2 regions of the Enterobacter cloacae complex sp. 394F7 genome follow, and region 1 is predicted to be linked to the other one. Evidence: predicted binding sites of a transcription regulator. Region 1 holds the regulator's gene; the other holds the start of a gene.
The links. Region 1 encodes LexA, which represses DNA repair genes until DNA is damaged. Its sites were predicted from a motif close to TNCTGTATGTACATACAGNA; they were not measured.
Positions count from the first base shown of each region.

Region 2: dinB (DNA polymerase IV) is a predicted target of LexA. The motif match lies at 3,680-3,699, and genes of this name have one in related genera.

Region 1 is NZ_JBXWCS010000018.1:28,885-40,068, forward strand. Features, by position in the region: gene malK (maltose/maltodextrin ABC transporter ATP-binding protein MalK) at 1-634, shown strand, start outside; gene AC2FAK_RS21005 (maltoporin) at 706-2,016, shown strand; gene malM (maltose operon protein MalM) at 2,131-3,075, shown strand; gene ubiC (chorismate lyase) at 3,256-3,753, shown strand; gene ubiA (4-hydroxybenzoate octaprenyltransferase) at 3,767-4,636, shown strand; gene plsB (glycerol-3-phosphate 1-O-acyltransferase PlsB) at 4,729-7,149, opposite strand; gene AC2FAK_RS21030 (diacylglycerol kinase) at 7,304-7,672, shown strand; gene lexA (transcriptional repressor LexA) at 7,781-8,389, shown strand; gene dinF (MATE family efflux transporter DinF) at 8,454-9,791, shown strand; partial or broken gene AC2FAK_RS21045 (hypothetical protein) at 9,788-9,862, shown strand; gene AC2FAK_RS21050 (CsbD family protein) at 9,912-10,121, shown strand; gene zur (zinc uptake transcriptional repressor Zur) at 10,191-10,703, opposite strand; gene AC2FAK_RS21060 (cupin domain-containing protein) at 10,819-11,184, shown strand, end outside.
Region 2 is NZ_JBXWCS010000003.1:374,005-385,188, forward strand. Features, by position in the region: gene frsA (esterase FrsA) at 1-266, opposite strand, end outside; gene gpt (xanthine phosphoribosyltransferase) at 371-829, opposite strand; gene pepD (cytosol nonspecific dipeptidase) at 1,090-2,547, shown strand; gene dinB (DNA polymerase IV) at 2,609-3,667, opposite strand; gene AC2FAK_RS06660 (glycerophosphodiester phosphodiesterase family protein) at 3,825-4,688, shown strand; gene nqrM ((Na+)-NQR maturation NqrM) at 4,737-4,943, opposite strand; gene nqrF (NADH:ubiquinone reductase (Na(+)-transporting) subunit F) at 4,943-6,166, opposite strand; gene nqrE (NADH:ubiquinone reductase (Na(+)-transporting) subunit E) at 6,177-6,773, opposite strand; gene AC2FAK_RS06680 (NADH:ubiquinone reductase (Na(+)-transporting) subunit D) at 6,780-7,418, opposite strand; gene AC2FAK_RS06685 (Na(+)-translocating NADH-quinone reductase subunit C) at 7,411-8,205, opposite strand; gene AC2FAK_RS06690 (NADH:ubiquinone reductase (Na(+)-transporting) subunit B) at 8,198-9,433, opposite strand; gene AC2FAK_RS06695 (Na(+)-translocating NADH-quinone reductase subunit A) at 9,436-10,779, opposite strand; gene dpaA (peptidoglycan meso-diaminopimelic acid protein amidase) at 11,078-11,184, shown strand, end outside.

The sequences.
Region 1 (11,184 bases):
ACCGCTTTCTAACCTGGATGCCGCGCTGCGCGTCCAGATGCGTATCGAAATCTCCCGTCTGCATAAACGTCTTGGCCGCACGATGATTTACGTCACCCACGATCAGGTCGAAGCGATGACGCTGGCCGACAAAATTGTGGTGCTGGACGCAGGCCGCGTAGCACAGGTGGGTAAACCGCTGGAGCTGTATCACTATCCGGCAGACCGCTTTGTTGCGGGCTTTATTGGCTCGCCAAAGATGAACTTCCTGCCCGTCAAAGTCACGGCGACAGCCATTGAACAGGTACAGGTGGAGTTGCCAAACCGTCAGCAAGTCTGGTTGCCGGTCGACAGCGCCAACGTACAGGTGGGGGCCAACATGTCCCTCGGTATTCGTCCTGAACATTTACTGCCGAGCCACATCGCCGATGTGACGCTGGAAGGTGAAGTTCAGGTCGTCGAACAACTTGGTCACGAAACACAGATTCATATCCAGATCCCCGCCATCCGTCAGAACCTGGTCTACCGCCAGAATGACGTGGTGTTGGTAGAAGAGGGTGCCACATTCGCTATCGGTTTGCCGCCAGAGCGTTGCCATCTGTTCCGCGAGGATGGCACTGCATGTCGTCGGCTGCACAAAGAGCCAGGCGTTTAAGCAATCCCAAAAGAAGACACGAAACCGACAGGTCAAGTGTTCAAAGAAAAGCAATGATCTCAGGAGATAGAATGATGATTACTCTGCGCAAAGTCCCTCTGGCACTCGCCATTGCGGCAGGCATTATGTCTGCCCAGGCAGGCGCTGTAGACTTTAAAGGTTATGCTCGTTCCGGCATTGGCTGGACCGGGAGTGGCGGTGAACAACAATGTTTTGCAACGACGGGTACTGGCGGTACTAAATATCGTCTCGGTAACGAATGTGAAACCTATGCTGAATTGAAACTGGGCCAGGAAGTGTGGAAAGAGGGCGACAAGAGCTTCTATTTCGACACTAACGTAGCGTATTCCGTTTCTCAGCAGAACGACTGGGAATCCACCAGCCCGGCCTTCCGTGAAGCTAACGTGCAGGGTAAAAACCTGATTGAGTGGCTGCCAGGCTCCACCATCTGGGCCGGTAAGCGCTTCTATCAGCGTCATGACGTTCACATGATCGACTTCTACTACTGGGACATCTCAGGTCCTGGTGCCGGTATTGAAAACATCGATCTGGGCTTTGGTAAACTCTCTCTGGCAGCTACCCGCTCTTCTGAATCAGGCGGTTCTGCAACCTTCGCCGATCGTGATGAAAACGGCGATCGTGTTTATGACAACATTGTACCTAACGACGTCTTCGACGTGCGTTTAGCCGGTCTGGAAACCAACCCGGGCGGTACGCTGGAGCTGGGCGTTGACTATGGTCACACCAACATTCCTGACGACTACTACCTGCAGCCTGGCGCTTCTAAAGATGGCTGGTTGTTCACTGCTGAACACACCCAGAGCATGATGAAGGGCTTCAACAAGTTCGTACTGCAGTACGGTACGGATTCCATGACCTCTAACGGCAAAGGTATTCCACAGGGCGGTAGCGTTGATAACGATGGCTCCATGTGGCGTGTGCTGGACCACGGTGCAATCACCCTGGCAGACCGTTGGGACCTGATGTACGTCGGTATGTACCAGAACATCGATCGTGACAACAACAACGGTACCGAGTGGTGGACTGTGGGTGTTCGTCCGATGTTCAAATGGACGCCAATCATGAGCACCCTGCTTGAAGTGGGCTACGACAACGTCAAATCTCAGAGAACTGACGAGAAGAACAGCCAGTACAAAATCACCCTGGCACAGCAATGGCAGGCAGGCGACAGCATCTGGTCCCGTCCGGCTATCCGTGTCTTCGCAACCTACGCGAAGTGGGATGAGAAATGGGGTTACGCAAACAACAGCGACACTGGCTACACCTCCGGTGTGGCTTACAGTGACACCTCTGCGAAAACCTTCAGCCGTGGCGACAACGATGAGTGGACCTTCGGCGCCCAGATGGAAATCTGGTGGTAATTTGTTAGACCTGACGTAATGACCTGAAAAGAGGGGCGCAAGCCCCTCTCTCCTTAGGGTGCTGCGCGCTATTGCCTGGCCACCGCAGTGCTCACGCTATCAGAGGTAATAACAATGAAAATGAAGAAAAGTCTCGTCGCGCTGTGCCTCTCTGCGGGGCTGTTAGCCTGTGTTCCGGCCGTCTCCTTTGCAGACGTGAATTTCGTGCCACAAAATACCAGTGCTGCGCCCGCTATCCCGGCAGCGGCACTCCAGCAACTGACATGGACGCCGGTTGATCAATCCAAAACGCAGTCGACTCAGCTCTCTATGGGTGGCCAACAACTGAACGTGCCGGGAATTTCTGGCCCCGTTGCGGCTTATAGCGTACCGGCGAACATTGGTGAATTGACCCTGACGCTGACCAGCGAAGTGAACAAACAGACCAGTGTGTTTGCGCCAAACGTCCTGATCCTCGATCAAAACATGACGCCATCGGCGTTCTTCCCGAGCGACTATTTTAGCTATCAGGAACCGGGCGTAATGAGTGCGGACCGCCTGGAAGGCGTTATGCGCCTGACGCCTGCTCTGGGTCAGCAAAAGATTTACGTGCTGGTATTCACAACAGAGAAAGATTTGCAGCAGACAACAAAGCTGGTTGACCCGGCGAAAGCTTATGCCAAAGGCACCGGTAACTCTGTCCCGGATATTCCGGATCCGCTTGCCCGCCATACCACTGATGGCCTGGTCAAACTGAAAGTTTCCACCAACAGCGCTTCCAGCGTACTCGTTGGCCCACTGTTTGGCTCGTCTGGTCCTGGTCCGGTGACTGTGGGGAATACCGCTGCACCTGTTTATACCGCGCCAGCGGCTACGGCAGCCGCGACCGCAGCCCCAGCTCCGGCGAAGAAAGCTGAGCCGGTACTGAACGACACCGAAGAATACTTCAACAACGCCATTAAGCAGGCGGTGAAGCGCGGCGATGTCGATAAAGCGCTGAAACTGCTTGATGAAGCCGAACGTTTAGGTTCAACCACTGCCCGTTCCACCTTTATCAGCAGTGTAAAAGGCAAGGGGTAACCGTTTCCCCACAGTGCTGATTTGTTAGTAGTTTAGTGCGCCTGAGTGGGCGCACTTTTTTTCGTGCCGCTCGCGCTGTTGCACCATTGTTGCGATAGTGATCGCTAAATAACGTTTGACCGCCCTCAATGCGCTTTTCTGCGATACAATGCCATTACGTTATGTATCGGAGAGTCCGGCATGTCACACCCTGCGCTAACGCAACTGCGTTCGCTGCGCTATTTCGACCAAATACCTGCGCTTGACCCGCAGCAGCTTGACTGGTTGCTGCTGGAAGATTCCATGACTAAACGTTTTGAGCAACAGGGCAAGACGGTTACGGTGACGATGATTCAGGAAGGGTTTGTCACCTCTGCTGGCATTGCCAGTGAGCTGCCGCTGTTACCAAAAGAAGAACGCTACTGGTTGCGTGAAATTCTGCTCTGCGCGGATGGTGAGCCGTGGCTCGCCGGACGAACCGTGGTGCCTGAATCCACCCTTTCCGGGCCAGAGCTGGCACTGCAACGGCTGGGAAATACCCCGCTCGGGCGGTATCTTTTTACCTCGTCTGAACTTACCCGGGATTTTATTGAAATTGGACGCGATGCCGAACTGTGGGGACGTCGTTCCCGTCTTCGCCTGAGCGGTAAACCGTTAATACTGACGGAGCTTTTTTTACCGGCATCGCCGTTGTACTGAGAGGAAGAAAAAAATGGAGTGGAGCCTGACGCAGAACAAGCTGCTGGCCTATCACCGCTTAATGCGTACCGATAAACCCATCGGCGCGCTACTGCTGTTGTGGCCGACATTATGGGCGCTATGGGTGGCGACGCCGGGCGTTCCACCGCTGTGGATCCTGGGCGTGTTTGTGGCCGGTGTCTGGCTGATGCGTGCGGCGGGCTGTGTGGTCAATGACTACGCCGATCGTAAATTCGACGGACATGTGAAACGGACAGCCAATCGTCCGTTACCCAGCGGGCAGGTCACAGAGAAAGAGGCCCGTGTGCTGTTTATCGTGCTGGTGCTGCTCTCCTTCCTGCTGGTGTTAACCCTCAACACCATGACCATCCTGCTTTCCGTTGCGGCTCTCGCGCTGGCATGGGTCTATCCGTTTATGAAACGCTATACCCATCTGCCGCAGGTGGTGCTCGGCGCGGCGTTTGGCTGGTCGATCCCAATGGCGTTTGCGGCGGTCAGCGAGTCGGTACCGCTGAGCTGCTGGCTGATGTTCCTGGCGAACATTCTCTGGGCCGTGGCTTATGACACGCAATATGCGATGGTTGACCGCGATGACGATCTGAAAATTGGCATTAAATCGACCGCCATTCTGTTTGGTCGTCACGACAAGCTGATTATCGGTATCCTGCAGGTCGCCGTGCTGGCGCTGATGGTGGCGATTGGCCGCCTGAACGGGCTCAACTGGGAGTTTTACTGGTCAGTGCTGGTGGCGGGGCTGCTGTTTGCATATCAGCAAAAGCTGATCGCAAAGCGTGAGCGTGACGCCTGTTTTAAAGCGTTTATGAATAATAACTACGTGGGCCTGGTGCTGTTTTTAGGACTGGCGATGAGTTACTTTGGCTAAAAAGAAGCCCGGTGGCGCTAGCGCTTACCGGGCCTACATGTCATGCAGGATCGTAGGCCGGGTAAGCGCAAGCGCCACCCGGCTTTTTCACATCACTCGCCCTGCGTCGCACTCTCAATCGTCAAACGCACGTCGGAGGTAATCAGCTCTGCCAGCATCTGATACACCTTCAGCGTCTCTTCCGGCTCGGCATCGCCCGTGTCGCTAATGAACCCTTCATCACGCAACGTCAGTACCAGCGAACTGAAGACCGCTTTGTCGAAGAATTCCGGGGCGTTGATGCCGTGCAGAACAGAAAGGCGCTGTGCAAGCGTCCGGCTCTCTTTCTCCAGCGTACCGCGGTTAATGGATGGGTTCGCGCTCAGCAGCCAGAAGGTGATGGCGTAGCGCTGCAGCGTTTCACGCGCACCCGCCGCCAGCAGTTGCAGCGTGCGGGAGCGTGACGGATTAATATGCAGCTCATCGTTAACGACGGTAATCAGCCCCTGACGACGCAGCTCCTCAGTCATTTTATCCAGCTCAATCGCCAGCTCATCCTTGCTCCAGCGCAGGAACAGCTCTGCTTTCAGCATCGGATAGAGCGTTTCCACGTGACGCAGCAGCTCCTGACGAGAAATACGGCGATGCTGGGTAATGATCGCCGCCATCAGCGACGGCAGCATCAGCATATGCGCGATATTGTTACGATAGTAGGTCATCAGCACCGCCTGCTCGCGCGGCAGAATGATGATGTCGCCAATCGTATCTTTCTCGACTTCAAACTTGTTCATCTGCAGCGCATGGTCGATCAGCTCGCTCGCCGTGCTGGCAGGCGTCGTTGAATCCACCGAGTAGGGAACGTTGCGCATCAGGTCAAGATAGCAATCCAGCTGCTCCGTAAGCTGTTCACGGGTCAGCGAGCGTTGACGTGACGCCAGCAGTGCCGTACAGCACAGGTTCATGGCGTTTGCGGCACCGGCGTTGTTAATACGCACCATCAGCTCAGCCGCGATACCGTTAACCGTTGGCGTCAGCCAGGCTGGACGCACCGCTTCGATAGGATCGATAGACTCGCGCCAATCGGGAACATGGTTGTTCAGATACGTCATCAACGGCATCGGCTCGCCGAAGTTTACGTAGCCCTGACCAAGATTGCGTAGCTTGCTCAGCCCGCGCAGCATCTGCGGCAGGCTCTCTTTCTCTTTAGTCGCCCCGCGCAGCTCTTTGGCGTAAGTCCCCACTTCCATGACGTGCTCATAGCCAATGTAAATGGGCACCAGCGTGATGGGACGAGTGCCGCCGCGTAGCATCGCCTGGATGGTCATCGACAGCGTGCCAGTTTTCGGATCCAGCAGACGGCCGGTTCGTGAACGTCCCCCCTCCACGAAGTACTCAACGGAATAACCGCGGCTGAACAGCTCGCCCAGATATTCACGGAATACGGTGGAGTAGAGCTTGTTGCCCTTAAAGGTACGACGAATGAAGAACGCCCCCAGGCGGCGGAAAATCGGGCCTGCTGGCCAGAAGTTCAGGTTGATACCGGCTGCGATGTGCGGTGGCACCAGCCCCTGGTGATAGAGCACATACGAGAGGAGCAGGTAGTCCATGTGGCTGCGGTGGCAGGGCACATAAACAATTTCATGGCCGTCATGCGCCAGTTGGCGAACGCGCTCGGCGTTATGGACGTTAATGCCCTGATAGAGGCGGTTCCATGTAAAGCCCAGGATGCGGTCAGAAAGACGGATCATCTCATAGGAGAAGTTCGCGGCAATCTCTTCCATCAGCGCAATGGCGTTCTGCTGTGCTTTTTCATGAGAAATCTTTTTACTGCGCGCTTCGTCTTCAACAGCACGAGCGATCGCTTTGGAAGCCAGCAGCTTGTTGAAGAGATCCTGACGCGCCGGAAGGCGAGGGCCAACGGCGGCCAGACGCTGACGAGCGAAATGCATGCGCGCCACGCGCGCCAGTTTTTGCGCGATGATCTTATCGGTGCCGTGCTCGTCGGCCATCCGGCGCAGCGAGACGGAAGGGGAGAAGCGCACAAAGCTGTCGCGCCCCAGCCAGGAGACGGCGAAGAATTTCTGGATGCCATTAAGCATGCGTAACGGTGGGTTCTCTTCCCCCTTTTCGCGGCCCGGACGACGACCAAACATCACCGACACCGGCACCATCTGCACATCCAGATCGGGATTGCTGCGATGCAGGTCGAGATAGTCGTGGAACAGCTTAATGGACTCTTCTTTTGGCGTGTAATAGGTAAACACGCGTGGCCCACCGTGAATGAACACGTATCGCGGCAATAGCGTACCGTCGACTTCTAACGGTTCAAGCGGGTCAGGTAAATCATGCGCCAGACACTGGGCGCGAAGCGTCAGCAAGTCTGCCTTCGAGTTATAAGGCAAAACATACATAATAGGGCGCGACGTATCGAGCCCCAATTCCAGCGCGGGTTCTGCTGGGATAGACTTACTTTTTACCAGGACGCTTAATGGTAAATTAAGTAATTTGTAGTAAATTCGTGGCCAGCCAGACATAAACGATGTAAAGCCTCTGGTTAATAATGCAATTGCGGCGCAAGGATAACAGAAAGCGCGCGAAATTACTGTTGTTACCCGTCATACTTCAGGCTACAGCGCAACACGTTGCGCCTCCTGTTATTGACGCTATTTCAAATAAAAGGTTCTTTTAATGGCCAATAATACCACTGGGTTAACCCGTATCATTAAAGCTGCTGGCTATTCCTGGAAAGGTTTTCGCGCCGCTTGGGTCAACGAAGCCGCGTTTCGCCAGGAGGGTGTCGCCGCGATTGTCGCGGTGATTATCGCCTGTTTCCTTGATGTTGATGCCATTACCCGCGTGCTTCTGATCGGCTCCGTGCTGTTGGTGATGATAGTGGAAATTATTAATAGCGCTATTGAGGCCGTTGTGGACCGTATTGGCTCTGATTTCCACGAACTTTCTGGCCGGGCAAAAGACATGGGCTCTGCTGCCGTGTTGCTGGCGATTATCACTGCGGTCATCACCTGGGTCACGCTGCTTTGGTCACATTTCCGATGAGCCTCGAGGAATAATTAAGTCCCTGGTTTTTTGTGCAGTTTTTGGTTCCAAAATCGCCTTTGACTGTATATACTCACAGCATAACTGTATATACACCCAGGGGGCGGAATGAAAGCGTTAACGACCAGGCAGCAAGAGGTGTTTGATCTCATTCGGGATCATATCGGCCAGACGGGTATGCCACCCACGCGTGCGGAAATCGCGCAGCGTCTGGGCTTCCGTTCTCCGAACGCTGCCGAGGAACACCTGAAAGCGCTGGCGCGTAAAGGCGTAATTGAGATTGTATCGGGTGCTTCACGCGGTATCCGCCTGCTGGTGGAAGAAGAGACGGGCATTCCGCTGGTGGGGCGCGTCGCGGCAGGTGAACCTCTGCTGGCGCAACAGCATATTGAAGGCCACTATCAGGTTGATCCCGGCATGTTCAAGCCGAGCGCGGATTTCCTGCTGCGCGTAAGCGGTATGTCCATGAAAGACATCGGTATTCTTGACGGCGATCTGCTTGCGGTGCATAAAACGCAAGACGTGCGTAACGGCCAGGTTGTGGTGGCACGCATCGATGATGAAGTCACCGTTAAACGCCTGAAAAAGCAAGGTAATACGGTTCAGCTGCTGCCGGAAAACAACGAGTTTTCCCCCATTGTGGTAGACCTCCGCGAACAAAACTTCTCTATCGAGGGGCTGGCGGTAGGGGTCATTCGCAACGGAGAATGGCTGTAATCTCATCCTGACAGGCTACGGATCTGCCGTGGCCTGATTCCTTATCCACTCCCGGTATTTTTTCATGTCACTGCTTACGGCATCCGATAAGGCATTGTGGCGTCTTGCACTGCCGATGATTTTTTCCAATATCACCGTTCCTCTGCTGGGGCTGGTGGATACGGCAGTTATTGGTCACCTTGATTCACCCATCTATCTGGGCGGCGTGGCGATTGGCGCGACGGCGACCAGCTTCCTTTTTATGCTCCTGCTCTTTTTGCGCATGAGTACCACCGGGCTTACGGCGCAGGCGTACGGTGCTAAAGATCCTTTGCGTCTGGCGCGTGCGCTGGTTCAGCCGTTAATTCTGGCGCTTGGGGCAGGCGCGTTAATCGCTATATTACGTACCCCACTGATTGATCTGGCGCTGCATGTCGTTGGCGGCAGCGAGGCGGTACTGGAGCAGGCACGACGCTTCCTGGAAATTCGCTGGCTCAGCGCGCCCGCGTCGCTGGCCAATCTGGTTCTGTTGGGGTGGTTACTCGGCGTGCAGTATGCCCGCGCGCCCGTGATCCTGCTGGTGGTAGGCAACCTCCTCAACATCGTGCTCGATCTCTGGCTGGTGATGGGCCTGCACATGAACGTGCAGGGTGCGGCACTGGCGACGGCGATTGCCGAATACGGGACGTTTATCCTTGGTCTGTGGATGGTATGGCGGGTGCTGGTCATGCGCGGGATCTCCGTTACACTGCTCAAGAATGCATGGCGAGGCAATATCCGCACCCTGCTGGCGCTTAATCGCGACATTATGCTGCGCTCACTGCTGCTGCAGCTCTGTTTCGGCGCACTGACGGTCTTTGGCGCCCGGCTTGGGCCAGATATCGTCGCGGTGAATGCCGTTCTGATGACGCTGCTGACCTTTACCGCCTATGCACTGGATGGCTTTGCCTATGCTGTGGAAGCGCATTCCGGCCAGGCATACGGCGCACGTGAAAGTGGTCAGCTGCGGGATGTCTGGCGGGCGGCCTGTCGGCAGTCGGGGCTGGTGGCGCTGGCGTTCGCGCTGATTTACGCCTGTTTTGGCGAACAGATTATTGCGTTACTCACCTCCCTTCCTGCACTGCGCGAGCTGGCAAGTCATTACCTCATCTGGCAGGTCATTTTGCCGGTGGTGGGGGTCTGGTGCTATCTGCTGGACGGTATGTTTATTGGCGCGACGCGAGGAGCGGAGATGCGTAACAGTATGGCGGTGGCGGCGGCTGGTTTTGCCCTGACGCTGCTCACGCTCCCCTGGCTGGGTAACCATGGTTTATGGCTCTCCCTGGCGGTCTTTCTCGCGTTGCGGGGCCTGTCACTGGGCTTTATCTGGCACCGGCACTGGCAAAACAATACCTGGCTTCCTTCCCGCAACGATATATCGTGACGGTTAAAGATTCCGAATATGAAATCAACTGCCGAATCCTTAACTACAATTATTATCACGTCCAGCAGAAAAGAACGTAACGGACGTTACGACCCGACGCTTAACTAAGAGGACACGATGATGAATAAAGACGAAATCGGCGGCAACTGGAAGCAGTTCAAAGGTAAAGCGAAAGAACAGTGGGGTAAGCTGACGGATGACGATATGACGGTCATCGAAGGTAAACGCGATCAGCTTGTCGGTAAAATTCAGGAACGCTACGGTTACGAGAAAGACCAGGCGGAAAAAGAGGTCGGCGACTGGGAAAAACGCAACGACTACCGTTGGTAACCGTGTGATACCCGACAGTACAAGGAAGTACTCCCTGAGGGCGGCCATGGGCCGCCTTTGTTTTGGCTGTTAACGCGGCTTTTTCTTTACGAGGATAGAGTGGTCATGGTGGCACGCGTCCTGATGCCGGCAGGCCTCCACTTCTACACACGCAGAGCATAATCCGTGTGCTTCAATGACGTTATGGCGCAAGGCAAAGCCCATTCTGGCCGCCAGCGTATGCATAATATCTTCTACGCCTTCCGCCCCTTCTTCTTTCACCACGCCACAACGGTCGCAGATAAACATGGCCGACGTATGGGTTGGCTGGTCAAAAAGATGACACAACACATAACTGTTTGTGGATTCGACCTTGTGTACAAACCCTTGTTCCAGCAGAAAATCTAGCGCACGATAGACCGTAGGCGGTTTAGCCTGTGGCTCGCTTTCGCGCAGCAGGTCGAGCAGGTCGTATGCGCTGATGGCGCCCTGCTGCAGGGTCATCAGACGCAAGACTTCAAGGCGCTGCGGAGTCAGGCGCACATTGCGTTGCGCGCACAGCTTCTCTGCCTGCGCTAACAGCTCTTTTGTGGACTTATCCATTTAGCACCTCGGATGTTATAGGCTGGCAAACCCTCACTTTACCATGTTCTGGTAAAAACGCCGAGATCCGCCAGGCTGTGCTATACCTGACCCATCGCAAACCGGGAAATTAAATATGAAAAAACCTGACTGTATTCGGCACTGGCGAGACGTGGAAGAGCCAGATAATTCAACCTATCCCGACAGCAACGAGCTTTTCTCCATCGGTGCACCGCTGGCTCGTCACCTGGGGCTCAGGCGAATCGGTATTCACCACGAGCGTTTGCCGCCCGGGCGTCGAACCTCCTATCCCCACGCGGAAAGCGACGAAGAGGAGTTCATCTATGTGCTGGAAGGGTATCCGGAAGCCTGGATTAACGGCTATTTGTGGAAGCTTGAACCCGGCGACAGCGTAGGGTTTCCTGCTGGCACCGGCGTCTGCCATACCTTTATTAATAACACCGAAGAAGAGGTGCGATTACTGGTTGTTGGCGAGGCTAAC
Region 2 (11,184 bases), on a different contig from region 1:
ACCGTATCGTAGAGTTCGCTGTCGGTACGTTCGGCTTCACTCATGACGATACGCGCCTGCACGTCGAGGATTTCCCGCGGATCGATACCGCGCCAGATCCACATCAGGCGGTTAATCATGCGATACCAGTGAGGCACGTTTTTACCGTCTAACGCAGACTGGACGGCAGGCTGGTTCCCCGGATTGAAGCGACGCACCAGCGTCGAAGTTTCAGGGTGCTTGAAACGGGGTTTGAAGAGTGTCTCGGTGAGATTCGCCTGCGTCATTGCGTTGCCTCCATGGATACGTCATATAGTGTCCATTGTAACGCGTGGCAGGATAAAAAGAACAACGCCCGGCATAGCCGGGCGTGTAAAGTTACGTACGGAAATTAACGGCCGGAAATAGGCGGTACGAAGACCACGCCCATGTCCCATGGCTGTTCAATCCAGGTATCCTGTGGGATATCAATCACGTAATCATCCACCAGTGGGCGGCCCGCTGGTTTCGCGAAGATGGTGACGAAGTGCGCTTTTGGGTACATTTCGCGGATAGCCACCGCGGTACCGCCGGTATCCACCAGGTCATCAATAACGATGAAACCTTCACCGTCGCCTTCCGCGCGTTTCAGCACTTTCAGCTCACGCTGGTTGTCGTGGTCATAGCTGGAAATGCAGACGGTATCGACATGACGAATACCCAGCTCACGGGCCAGCAGCGCCCCCGGTACCAGACCGCCACGGCTAACGGCAATAATGCCTTTCCACTGTTCAGAAGGCATCAGACGCGCGGCCAGTTTGCGTGCGTGGATCTGCAACATGTCCCAGGTGACGACGTATTTTTCGCTCATGTGAAGTGTCCCAGCCTGTTTTTATACGGCTTAAAAAGTGTTCGAGGGGGAAATAGGTTGCGCGAGATTATAGAGATCTGACGCACTAAAAACCAGTGTTTAGCGCCCTCTGCCTGAGTTTTTACATGCTTTATGCTACCAGCCATCGGAGAAAGTGGTATTCTCAGTTGCATCTCGCAAGCCTGACTTGTGGTAACTATTAACCTGCTAACCCTGTGACCTGCAACTCGCTTTGCAGGGCATCGACAAGGAGACTTATCGTGTCTGAACTGTCTCAATTATCTCCCCAGCCGCTGTGGGATATTTTTGCCAAAATCTGCTCCATTCCACACCCGTCTTACCATGAAGAACAGCTTGCCGAACATATTATGGGTTGGGCGAAGGAAAAAGGTCTGCACGCTGAACGCGACCAGGTTGGCAACATTCTGATCCGCAAACCGGCGACCGCAGGCATGGAAAACCGTAAACCGGTTGTGCTGCAGGCGCACCTGGACATGGTGCCACAGAAAAACAACGACACCGTTCACGACTTCACGAAAGACCCGATCCAGCCGTACATCGACGGCGACTGGGTGAAAGCGCGCGGCACCACGTTGGGTGCAGATAACGGTATCGGTATGGCCTCTGCGCTGGCGGTACTGGCGGACGACAGCGTTCAGCACGGTCCACTGGAAGTGCTGCTGACCATGACCGAAGAAGCGGGCATGGACGGTGCGTTCGGTCTGCAGGCGAACTGGCTGCAGGCGGATATTCTGATCAACACCGACTCCGAAGAAGAAGGCGAGATCTACATGGGCTGCGCGGGCGGGATTGATTTTATCTCTACCCTGCCGCTCTCACGTGAAGCGGTGCCTGCTGGCTTCCAGACCTTCAAGCTGACGCTGAAAGGGCTGAAAGGCGGCCACTCCGGCGGTGATATTCACTTAGGCCTGGGCAACGCCAACAAACTGCTGGCACGCTTCCTGGCGGGCCACGCGGCTGAGCTGGACCTGCGTCTGGTCGATTTCAACGGCGGTACGCTGCGCAACGCAATTCCGCGTGAAGCGTTCGCGACGGTAGCCGTTCCAGCCGCCAAAGCGGACGAGCTGAAAAAGCTCTCCAGCGTCTATCTGGATATCCTGAAAAACGAACTGTCCGCGAAAGAGAAGAACCTGACCGTAGTGCTGGAGTCCGTGTCCACGGATAAAGCCGCGCTGACCACCCAGTCTCGTGACACCTTTATTCAGCTGTTAAACGCGACGCCAAACGGCGTGATCCGCAACTCAGACGTCGCGAAAGGCGTGGTTGAAACCTCTCTGAACGTGGGTGTGGTCACCATGGGCGACGACAGCGCAGAGATCATCTGCCTGATCCGATCGCTTATCGACACCGGTAAAGAGTACGTAGTGAGCATGCTGGAATCTCTGGGCACGCTGGCCGGTGCGAAAACCTCTGCCAAAGGCAGCTACCCAGGCTGGCAGCCGGACGCAAGCTCTCCGGTGATGGCACTGGTGCGTGAAACATACCAGCGTCTGTTCAACAGCACCCCGAACATTCAGGTGATCCACGCGGGTCTGGAATGTGGTCTGTTCAAGAAGCCGTACCCGAACATGGATATGGTCTCCATTGGGCCAACCATTACCGGGCCGCACTCGCCGGATGAGCAGGTTCACATTGAAAGCGTGGGCCATTACTGGACCCTGCTGACTGAACTGCTGAAAGCGATTCCTGCTAAGTAATACCCTCACCCCAGCCCTCTCCCAAAGGGAGAGGGTGAACAACGTCGCGCCACCGGCCTTTTTACAATCCCAATACCAGCTGACGTTCCAGCTGCGGATCCAGCAAGGTAACGTGTAACCCCACCAGCCTGACCCCTCGCCCGCCCCGACGTTCATCCCAGGCCCTTTTCGCCGTCGCGATGAGATCCTCTTTATTCAGGCGCGGCCAGACATGCTCCTGAGTCGTCTGCTGAAAATCATTGAACTTAAGCTTCACGCCCTGACGGGCAATCAGCAGGTCCGGTTTGACCTTGATTAAGCGCCGTTCCAGCTCAGGATAGAGCTGCTCCGTAATGATGGTTTCGCATTCAGACCAGTCATGAATATCTTCAATCAGTGTGCGTTCAACCCCGACCGACTTTCGCAGCCGCTCGCTGCTGACACTGCGCTCGTCTATCCCCTGACTGCGCTCCCACAGCACGCGGCCAAATTTTCCGAAGCGTTTAAGCAGCATGGCTAAATCGCTGCGCTGTACATCTTCGCAGGTTCGCAACCCCATGCTTTCCAGCTTTGCCGCAGAGACTTTGCCTACGCCCGGGATTTTGCCGAGCGGCAGCGTTTTTAAAAACGCCGGGACCTCTTCCGGGGTAACAACGTACTGGCCGTCGGGCTTGTTGAGATCGGACGCTATTTTGGCGAGGAACTTCACCGGTGCGACCCCTGCCGACGCGGTCAGATTCAGTTCCTGGAAGATAGTCCGGCGGATCTCCTGCGCCATCAGCGTCGCGGAGCCGTGACAGTGCACGCTGTCGGTGACATCAAGATAAGCTTCGTCCAGCGACAGAGGTTCAATCAGTGAGGTGTAGCGAGAGAAGATTTCGCGGATATGCAGGGACGCTTCTTTGTACGCCTCAAACCGACCGGGTAAAAGCGTGAGATGAGGACAGAGCTTAAGGGCCATGGCGGTAGGCATGGCGCTGCGCACGCCAAATTTGCGCGCAGGATAGTTGGCGGTGCTGATTACACCGCGCTGGACACGGCTACCGCCAATGGCAATAGGAATATCCCGCAGCGCCGGGTTGTCACGCATCTCCACTGCGGCAAAAAAACAGTCCATATCGACATGGATTATTTTGCGCATTACGACCACCACACATGTATTTATATACAGTATATCAAAGTCTAAAAAATGCGACAGCAGATTTACCTTCTCTTATTTGTCATAAAAATATGATACAAAAAATAACACGTAACTTGTTGTATATATTAATTTTTTATGTGAATAAGGATATAAATTCATGAGAAAAATACTCGCGCTCTCTCTGCTGCTCGTGACGGGAACGAGCTACGCTGGCCCACAGATCGTTGCCCACCGGGGCGGAACAGCCGATGCGCCAGAAAACACAGTACAAGCGATCAAACTGGCCTTAGAGAATCAGGCTCAGGCAGTCTGGATAACCGTGCAGCTAAGTAAAGACGGCGTTCCGGTCCTGTATCGTCCTTCTGATTTAAAAGCGCTGACGAACAAAACAGGCAAAATCTCGGACTACACGCTTGCGGAGTTATCGGCAGTTGACGCTGGCTGGAGCTGGGGCGGAGAAACCCATCCGTGGCGTGGCAAAGGGGTGACGATCCCCACCCTGAAAAGCGTACTGGAAACCTGGCCACAAACCCGGTTTTATATTGATATCAAATCACCTGACGCCGATCCGGCCACGATGGGAAAAGCGCTTCTTGCGGTGCTTAATGAGACCCAGAGTCTGGGGCGGGTCAGGGTTTATTCTACTGAGGACCGTTATCTTGCCTCGCTTCCGGCAGCAATCCCACGCTTTGTTACCCGCAGTGAAACGCGCTCCAGGCTGGTAACGGTATCGCTGAGCCACCAGTGCCTGCCACCAGAGCAGACGATGCAGGAGTACTGGTACGCGCTAGAGCTGAACAGAACCGTTGACGTGGTTGAGAAATTTACCCTTGGTGAAGGGGTGTCCCGCTCAACCCTCACATGGGATAAAGAATCCATGGACTGTTTCCGCTCGCAGGGCAACAGTCACGTTATCTTGCTGGGCGTGAACACCGCCGAAGATTATAAAAAGGCAGAGGCGCTGCAGGCGGATGCGGTGATGGTCGACTCGCCCGCCGCCGCAAAAGCGTGGGCTAAATAAGCCAGCAGGCCGCAATAATGCGGCCTGCTGTTATCGTTACGTCGCGATTTACAAAATTCGGCGCTGCTGCTCCCGCGCCATCCTTTTTTTACGGGCATCGCACGGTTCCGGGCAGTCGCAGACTTTTTCCATGCCAATGGACGAGATCCCACCGCAGCTGCCCTGAATGCTTTTGCGCTTGATGATCCAGCCTAACGACATGCCGAATATGACCAGTACAAAGACCGCGAAGGTTGCCAGAAACGTCAGCATCATCAGCCTCCAAAATCATCCAGCAGGATGTTCTCATCTTCCACGCCCAGATCTTTAAGCATCTTGATCACTGCGGCGTTCATCACTGGCGGACCACACATATAAAACTCGCAGTCTTCCGGCGCAGGATGCTGTTTGAGGTAGTTTTCATACAGCACGTTGTGGATGAAGCCCGTATGGCCGGTCCAGTTATCTTCCGGCTGCGGATCGGAGAGCGCCACATGGAAGGTGAAGTTAGGGTTTTCACGCGCCAGCTGTTCGAACTCATCATCATAGAACATCTCACGCAGCGAACGCGCCCCGTACCAGAAGCTGATTTTACGCTGACTGCCAAGCCGCTTGAGCTGGTCGAAGATGTGCGAACGCATCGGCGCCATACCTGCACCACCGCCGATAAATACCATTTCGGCATCTGTTTCTTTCGCAAAGAACTCGCCAAACGGGCCGGAGATGGTCACCTTGTCGCCCGGTTTTAATGACCAGATATACGATGACATGATGCCCGGCGGCGCATGCGGTACCGCTGGCGGCGGCGTGGCGATACGCACGTTAAGCATGATGATACCCTTCTCTTCCGGGTAGTTCGCCATGGAGTAAGCACGAAGCGCGGGCTCTTTAACCTCAGAGACAAAGCGGAAGAGGTTGAATTTATCCCAGTCGGCACGGTATTCGTCAGGCACATCGAAGTCAGCGTAGGCTACGGTGTGCTCCGGACATTCAATCTGGATATAGCCCCCCGCCCGGAACGGAACGCTCTCTCCTTCAGGCACCCGCAGTTTAAGCTCTTTGATAAACGTGGCTTTGTTATCGTTGGAGATAACTTCGCATTCCCATTTTTTGACGCCGAAAATCTCCTCAGGCAGTTCAATTTTCATGTTCTGGCGCACCGCGACCTGGCAGGCCAGACGGCAGCCCTCTTTCGCCTCACGCTTGGTGATGTGCGACAGCTCAGTGGGCAGAATATCGCCACCGCCCTCTTTCACCTTTACGCGGCACTGCCCGCAGGAGCCACCGCCGCCGCAGGCCGAAGAGACGAAGATGCCGTTGCCGGCAAGCGTATTCAGCAGTTTATCGCCGGCTGGCGTGCGGATCTGGTTTTGCGGTTCATCGTTGATATCGATAATGACATCGCCGGAATTCACCAGCTTCGCGCGCGCCACCAGAATCAACCCCGACAGCACCAGTACAATCAGCGTGAACATCGCCACGCCAAGCATAATTTCCATCAGTTAGCCCTTATAGCTGCACACCGGAGAAGGACATAAAGCCCAGCGCCATGAGACCGGTGGTGATAAAGGTGATCCCTAAGCCACGCAGGCCTGCAGGCACGTTGGCATATTTCATTTTTTCGCGGATCCCCGCCATGGTGACGATAGCCAGCATCCAGCCGATCCCGGAGCCGAAACCATACACAATTGATTCGCTGAAGTTGTAATCACGCTGAACCATAAACGAGACGCCACCGAAGATGGCGCAGTTCACCGCAATCAACGGCAGGAAGATCCCCAGTGCGTTGTAGAGTGACGGGAAATACTTATCAAGGATCATCTCAAGGATTTGCACCAGCGCCGCAATCACACCGATAAAGGTAATGAAGTTCAGGAAGCTGAGATCCACCCCCTCCACCAGCGCGCTGTCGCGCAGGACAAAGTTGTACACCAGGTTGTTGATCGGCACCGACAGGCCAAGCACCACGGTAACCGCTATGCCCAGGCCAAATGCTGTCGATACCTTTTTGGACACGGCAAGGAACGTACACATGCCGAGGAAGAACGCGAGCGCCATGTTTTCAACAAACACCGCGCGCACAAATAAACTCAGGTAATGAGCCATTGTCGGTTACTCCTTTTCCTGCTGTTCTGGCTTCAGGGTACGAATTAGCCAGATCAGCAAACCGATAATGAAAAATGCGCTTGGAGCCAGCAGGAACAGGCCGTTTGGCAGATACCAGCCGCCGTTCTGTACCGTGTCCAGCACCGTGATGCCAAACAGCTTACCGCTGCCAATCAACTCACGCAGGAACCCTACGGACAGCAGGATCACGCCGTAGCCGAGGCCGTTGCCGATGCCGTCCATAAAGCTCGCCAGCGGGGGCATTTTCATGGCATAGCCTTCTGCACGTCCCATCACGATACAGTTGGTGATAATCAGGCCCACAAATACCGAAAGCTGTTTCGATATTTCATAGGCAAAGGCTCGCAGCAGCTGATCGACCACGATCACCAGCGAGGCGATGATCGCCATCTGCACGATGATCCTCACGCTGTTGGGGATATGGTGGCGGATCATCGAGATAAACATGCTGGAAAACGCGGTTACCAGCGTTACTGCCAGCGTCATCACCACCGCCGTTTCCAGCTTGGTGGTCACCGCCAGGGCTGAACACACACCCAGCACCTGCAGCGTTATCGGGTTATTGGCTAAAAGTGGGCCAATCAGCACCTTTTTAACTTCTTTCAGTTCACCCGTATCAGCCATGGTTCAGCGCTCCTTCACGTACATTTTTCAGGAAAGGACCAAAACCGAGTTCGCCCATCCAGAAATCAAAACTGTGCTGCACCCCTTTGGAGGTGAGCGTGGCCCCGGATAGGCCGTCAACAGCATAGACATCGTCAGGACGCGCAGACCCTTTCATCACCTTCAGCGCAGGCGCTCCGCTGTCGTCGAGCACTTTCTTCCCGACAAACTGCGCGCGCCAGTTAGGGTTCTCCACTTCACCACCGAGCCCCGGCGTTTCACCCTGGTCATAGTAGGTGATGCCTTTCACGGTGCGGCCATCCGTATCAAGCGCCACGAAGGCGTACATCATTGACCACAGGCCGTTGCCGTAGATGGGCAGCACCACTTCCTGCACCTGTTTTTGCTCATCACGTACGAGGTAGATTTCAGCCAGATTGCTGCGACGCTTAATACCCGCCGGATCCTGAGATGCGTCCAGCGTCATGCTCATCTGCGGGTCTTTTAATGCCAGCGCCTGGTTATATTTCGCCGGATCTTTATCCAGCAGTTGACCCGTTTTTAAATCCACCAGACGCGCGGTGATGCGCTCAGCAAAGACGGCCGACACATCGTCTGCACTCATCCCTTCCTGCATCAGCCCGGCGACGGCCAGGATGTTGCGCTGTTTATCCAGCGCGCGCTGCTCCTGCTGTCGCGGCTTTAACCCCACGGCAGAACCAGCCACCACAATGGAACAGACCAGACACAGCACCAGCACCACCAGCAGCGTTTTGCCGATGCTGTCGTTATTTTTGATTTCAGCCACGTGCCTTCCTCCGCTTAATGTTGGCGCGCACGACCAGATAATCGAACAGTGGTGCAAACAGGTTGGCAAACAGAATGGCCAACATCATCCCTTCCGGATAGGCCGGGTTGACCACACGAATCAGGACACACATCACCCCGATGAGCACGCCATAGCTCCATTTCCCTCTGTCAGTAAAGGAAGCAGAGACCGGATCGGTGGCCATGAACATCATGCCGAAGGCGAAACCGCCCAGCACCAGATGCCAGTACCAGGGCATGGAGAACATCGGGTTGGTGGCGGAACCGATAAGGTTGAACAGTGTGGCAGTCAGCACCATGCCGATCATGACACCGGCGACAATCCGCCAGGAGGCCACGCGACCAAACAGGATGATCGCCCCGCCAATCAAAATCATCAGCGTGGAGACCTCCCCAATGGAGCCCGGGATGTTGCCCATAAACGCATCAAACCAGGTGACGGGTTGGCCTGTCGCATTGTTCACCAGCGTTTCACCGCCGTGCGCCGCCCATTGCGAAAGCGGTGTCGCCCCAGAGAAGCCGTCCGCCGCGGTCCAGACCAGATCGCCGGAGATTTGCGCCGGATAGGCAAAGAACAGGAACGCACGCCCTGCCAGCGCAGGGTTGAGGAAGTTACGCCCGGTTCCCCCGAAGATCTCTTTCGCGATGACCACACCAAAGCTGATCCCCAGCGCGGCCTGCCAAAGCGGTAACGTTGGCGGGACAATCAGGGCAAACAGAATGGAAGTAACAAAGAAGCCTTCGTTGATCTCATGTTTACGAATAATGGCAAACAGCACTTCCCAGAACCCACCCACGATAAATACCGTGATGTAGATCGGCAGGAAGAACACCGCCCCCAGCGTCATCATGCTGATCCAGCCCGCGTCTGGGGCAAAACTCACGCCAAGCGACTGTGCCAGACGGTAATGCCAGTCAGACTGGATCACCTGCGCCAGTTGCTGAGCATCGTACAAATGATGCAGCGCCGGAATGGTCTGCAGCCCCACGTTGTACATGCCCCAGAACATTGCCGGGAAGACGGCAAACCAGACCAGAATCATCATTCGCTTCAGGTCGATGGCGTCACGAACGTGCGCCGCGCCTTTCGTCACCAGACCTGGCGTGTAGAAAATGGTCGTCGTCGCTTCATACAGCGGGTAGTACTTCTTCAGTTTACCCTCGGTAAAATGCGGCTCTATTTTTTCAAAGAGGTGTTTTAAGCCCATGGTTATCCTTCCTGCTCAATGCGGGTTAACACCTCGCGCAATACCGGTCCATATTCGTATTTTCCCGGACAGACATAGGTACAGAGCGCCAGATCTTCTTCGTCCAGCTCCAGGCAACCCAGCGCCTGGGCGCTGTCGGTGTCCCTGGCAAGCAGATCGCGCAGCAGCACGGTGGGCAGAATATCAAGCGGCATAACACGCTCGTAGTTGCCAATCGGCACCATGGCGCGTTCACCGCCGTTTGTGCTGGTGGAGAAGTTGAACAGTTTATGACGCAGGAAGTGGCCGAGCGTGGTACGGGTGACGGAATACTTTTCTGCACCTGGCAGCACCCAGCCGAAGAGCTCTTTCTCACGCCCTTCCAGCACAATGCTCACCTGCAGATGGAAGCGCCCCAGATAGGCCTGCGGCCCAACGGCATGACGGCCGCTGAGTACCGAACCGGAAATCAGACGGTTTTCACCCGCTTTGGTTTCGTCGTCCAGCAGTTCATTGATATCCGCACCCAACAGCGTTGTCACCAGGCGCGGGTTAGCCGCCTGCGGCCCGCCAATCGCGATCACTCGCTCTGTGCAGAGCTTACCGGTGGTAAAGAGTTTGCCGATGGCAATCACGTCCTGATAGTTAAGGTGCCAGACCTGTTTTGTCAGGCTGACCGGCTCAAGGAAGTGAATATGCGTTCCCGCCAACCCCGCCGGATGCGGGCCTGCAAATTCATTGAACGTCACCTGTCCCTGCGGATGGCCGCCAAGTTTACCGGCACTGGCCTGGCACACGTGGACTTTCCCGGACGTCAGCCGCGTGAGAACGGTCAGCCCGGCATCAAAAGCCTGGCGTTGTGCCAGAATAACCGGCTGCGGGTCTGCACTGAGTGGGTTGGTGTCAATTGCCGTAACGAAGATAGCGGCCGGAACCGTGCCAGGCACAGGCGTTTTGCTGAAAGGGCGTGTGCGAAATGCGGTCCACAAACCGGCGTCCAGCAGTTGCGCCTGAACGGTTTCACGGCTCAACGCCGCGAGGTCTGCGGCCTCATAATGGGCAAACTCACGCTGTTCATCCCCTTCAATGCGGATAACCACCGACTGCAACACGCGACGTTCGCCACGGTTGATCGCCACAACGGTGCCGCTGGCAGGGGCGGTAAACATCACGCCGGGATTTTTTTTATCTTCGAAGAGCGCCTGCCCTTTAATGACGCGATCGTCCTGCTGGACCAGCATTGAGGGGCGCATCCCCACGTAATCGTCGCCCAGAATGGCAACATGGCGAACGCTTGCGCCTGCCGAAACGTGCTGTTCGGGCACGCCTGCGATGGGCAGGTCAAGTCCTTTTCTTATTTTAAACATGTGGTTAGCAAGTTTCCGTGAACAACTATTCTGAGGGCGTGAAGTGTACCATTTCCGGCGTTTTCCGGGCAGATAAAACTCAGCTGCAGGTGTCAAATTGCGAACTGATACGCAAAGTTCCTGGAGCCAGCGCGATTTTGATGGGTTATAAAGTAAAACTAATTTGTAAACTAACAGCTCCGCTCTTGCGAAAATCTATAGCGGTGCTAATGTGAGCGCTCCTAACAGATTAATCTGATTTCGGGTCTCTTTTGCCGTTCTGGCAAGTTGGTCTTAGTTTTATCAAGGAACTTGTAGTATGCGTAAAATCGCATTGTTCATTGCGATGCTCCTGATTCCGTGCGTGTCGTTTGCCGGGCTGCTCAGCAGCAACAGTTCAACCACGCCTGTGAGCAAAGAATATAA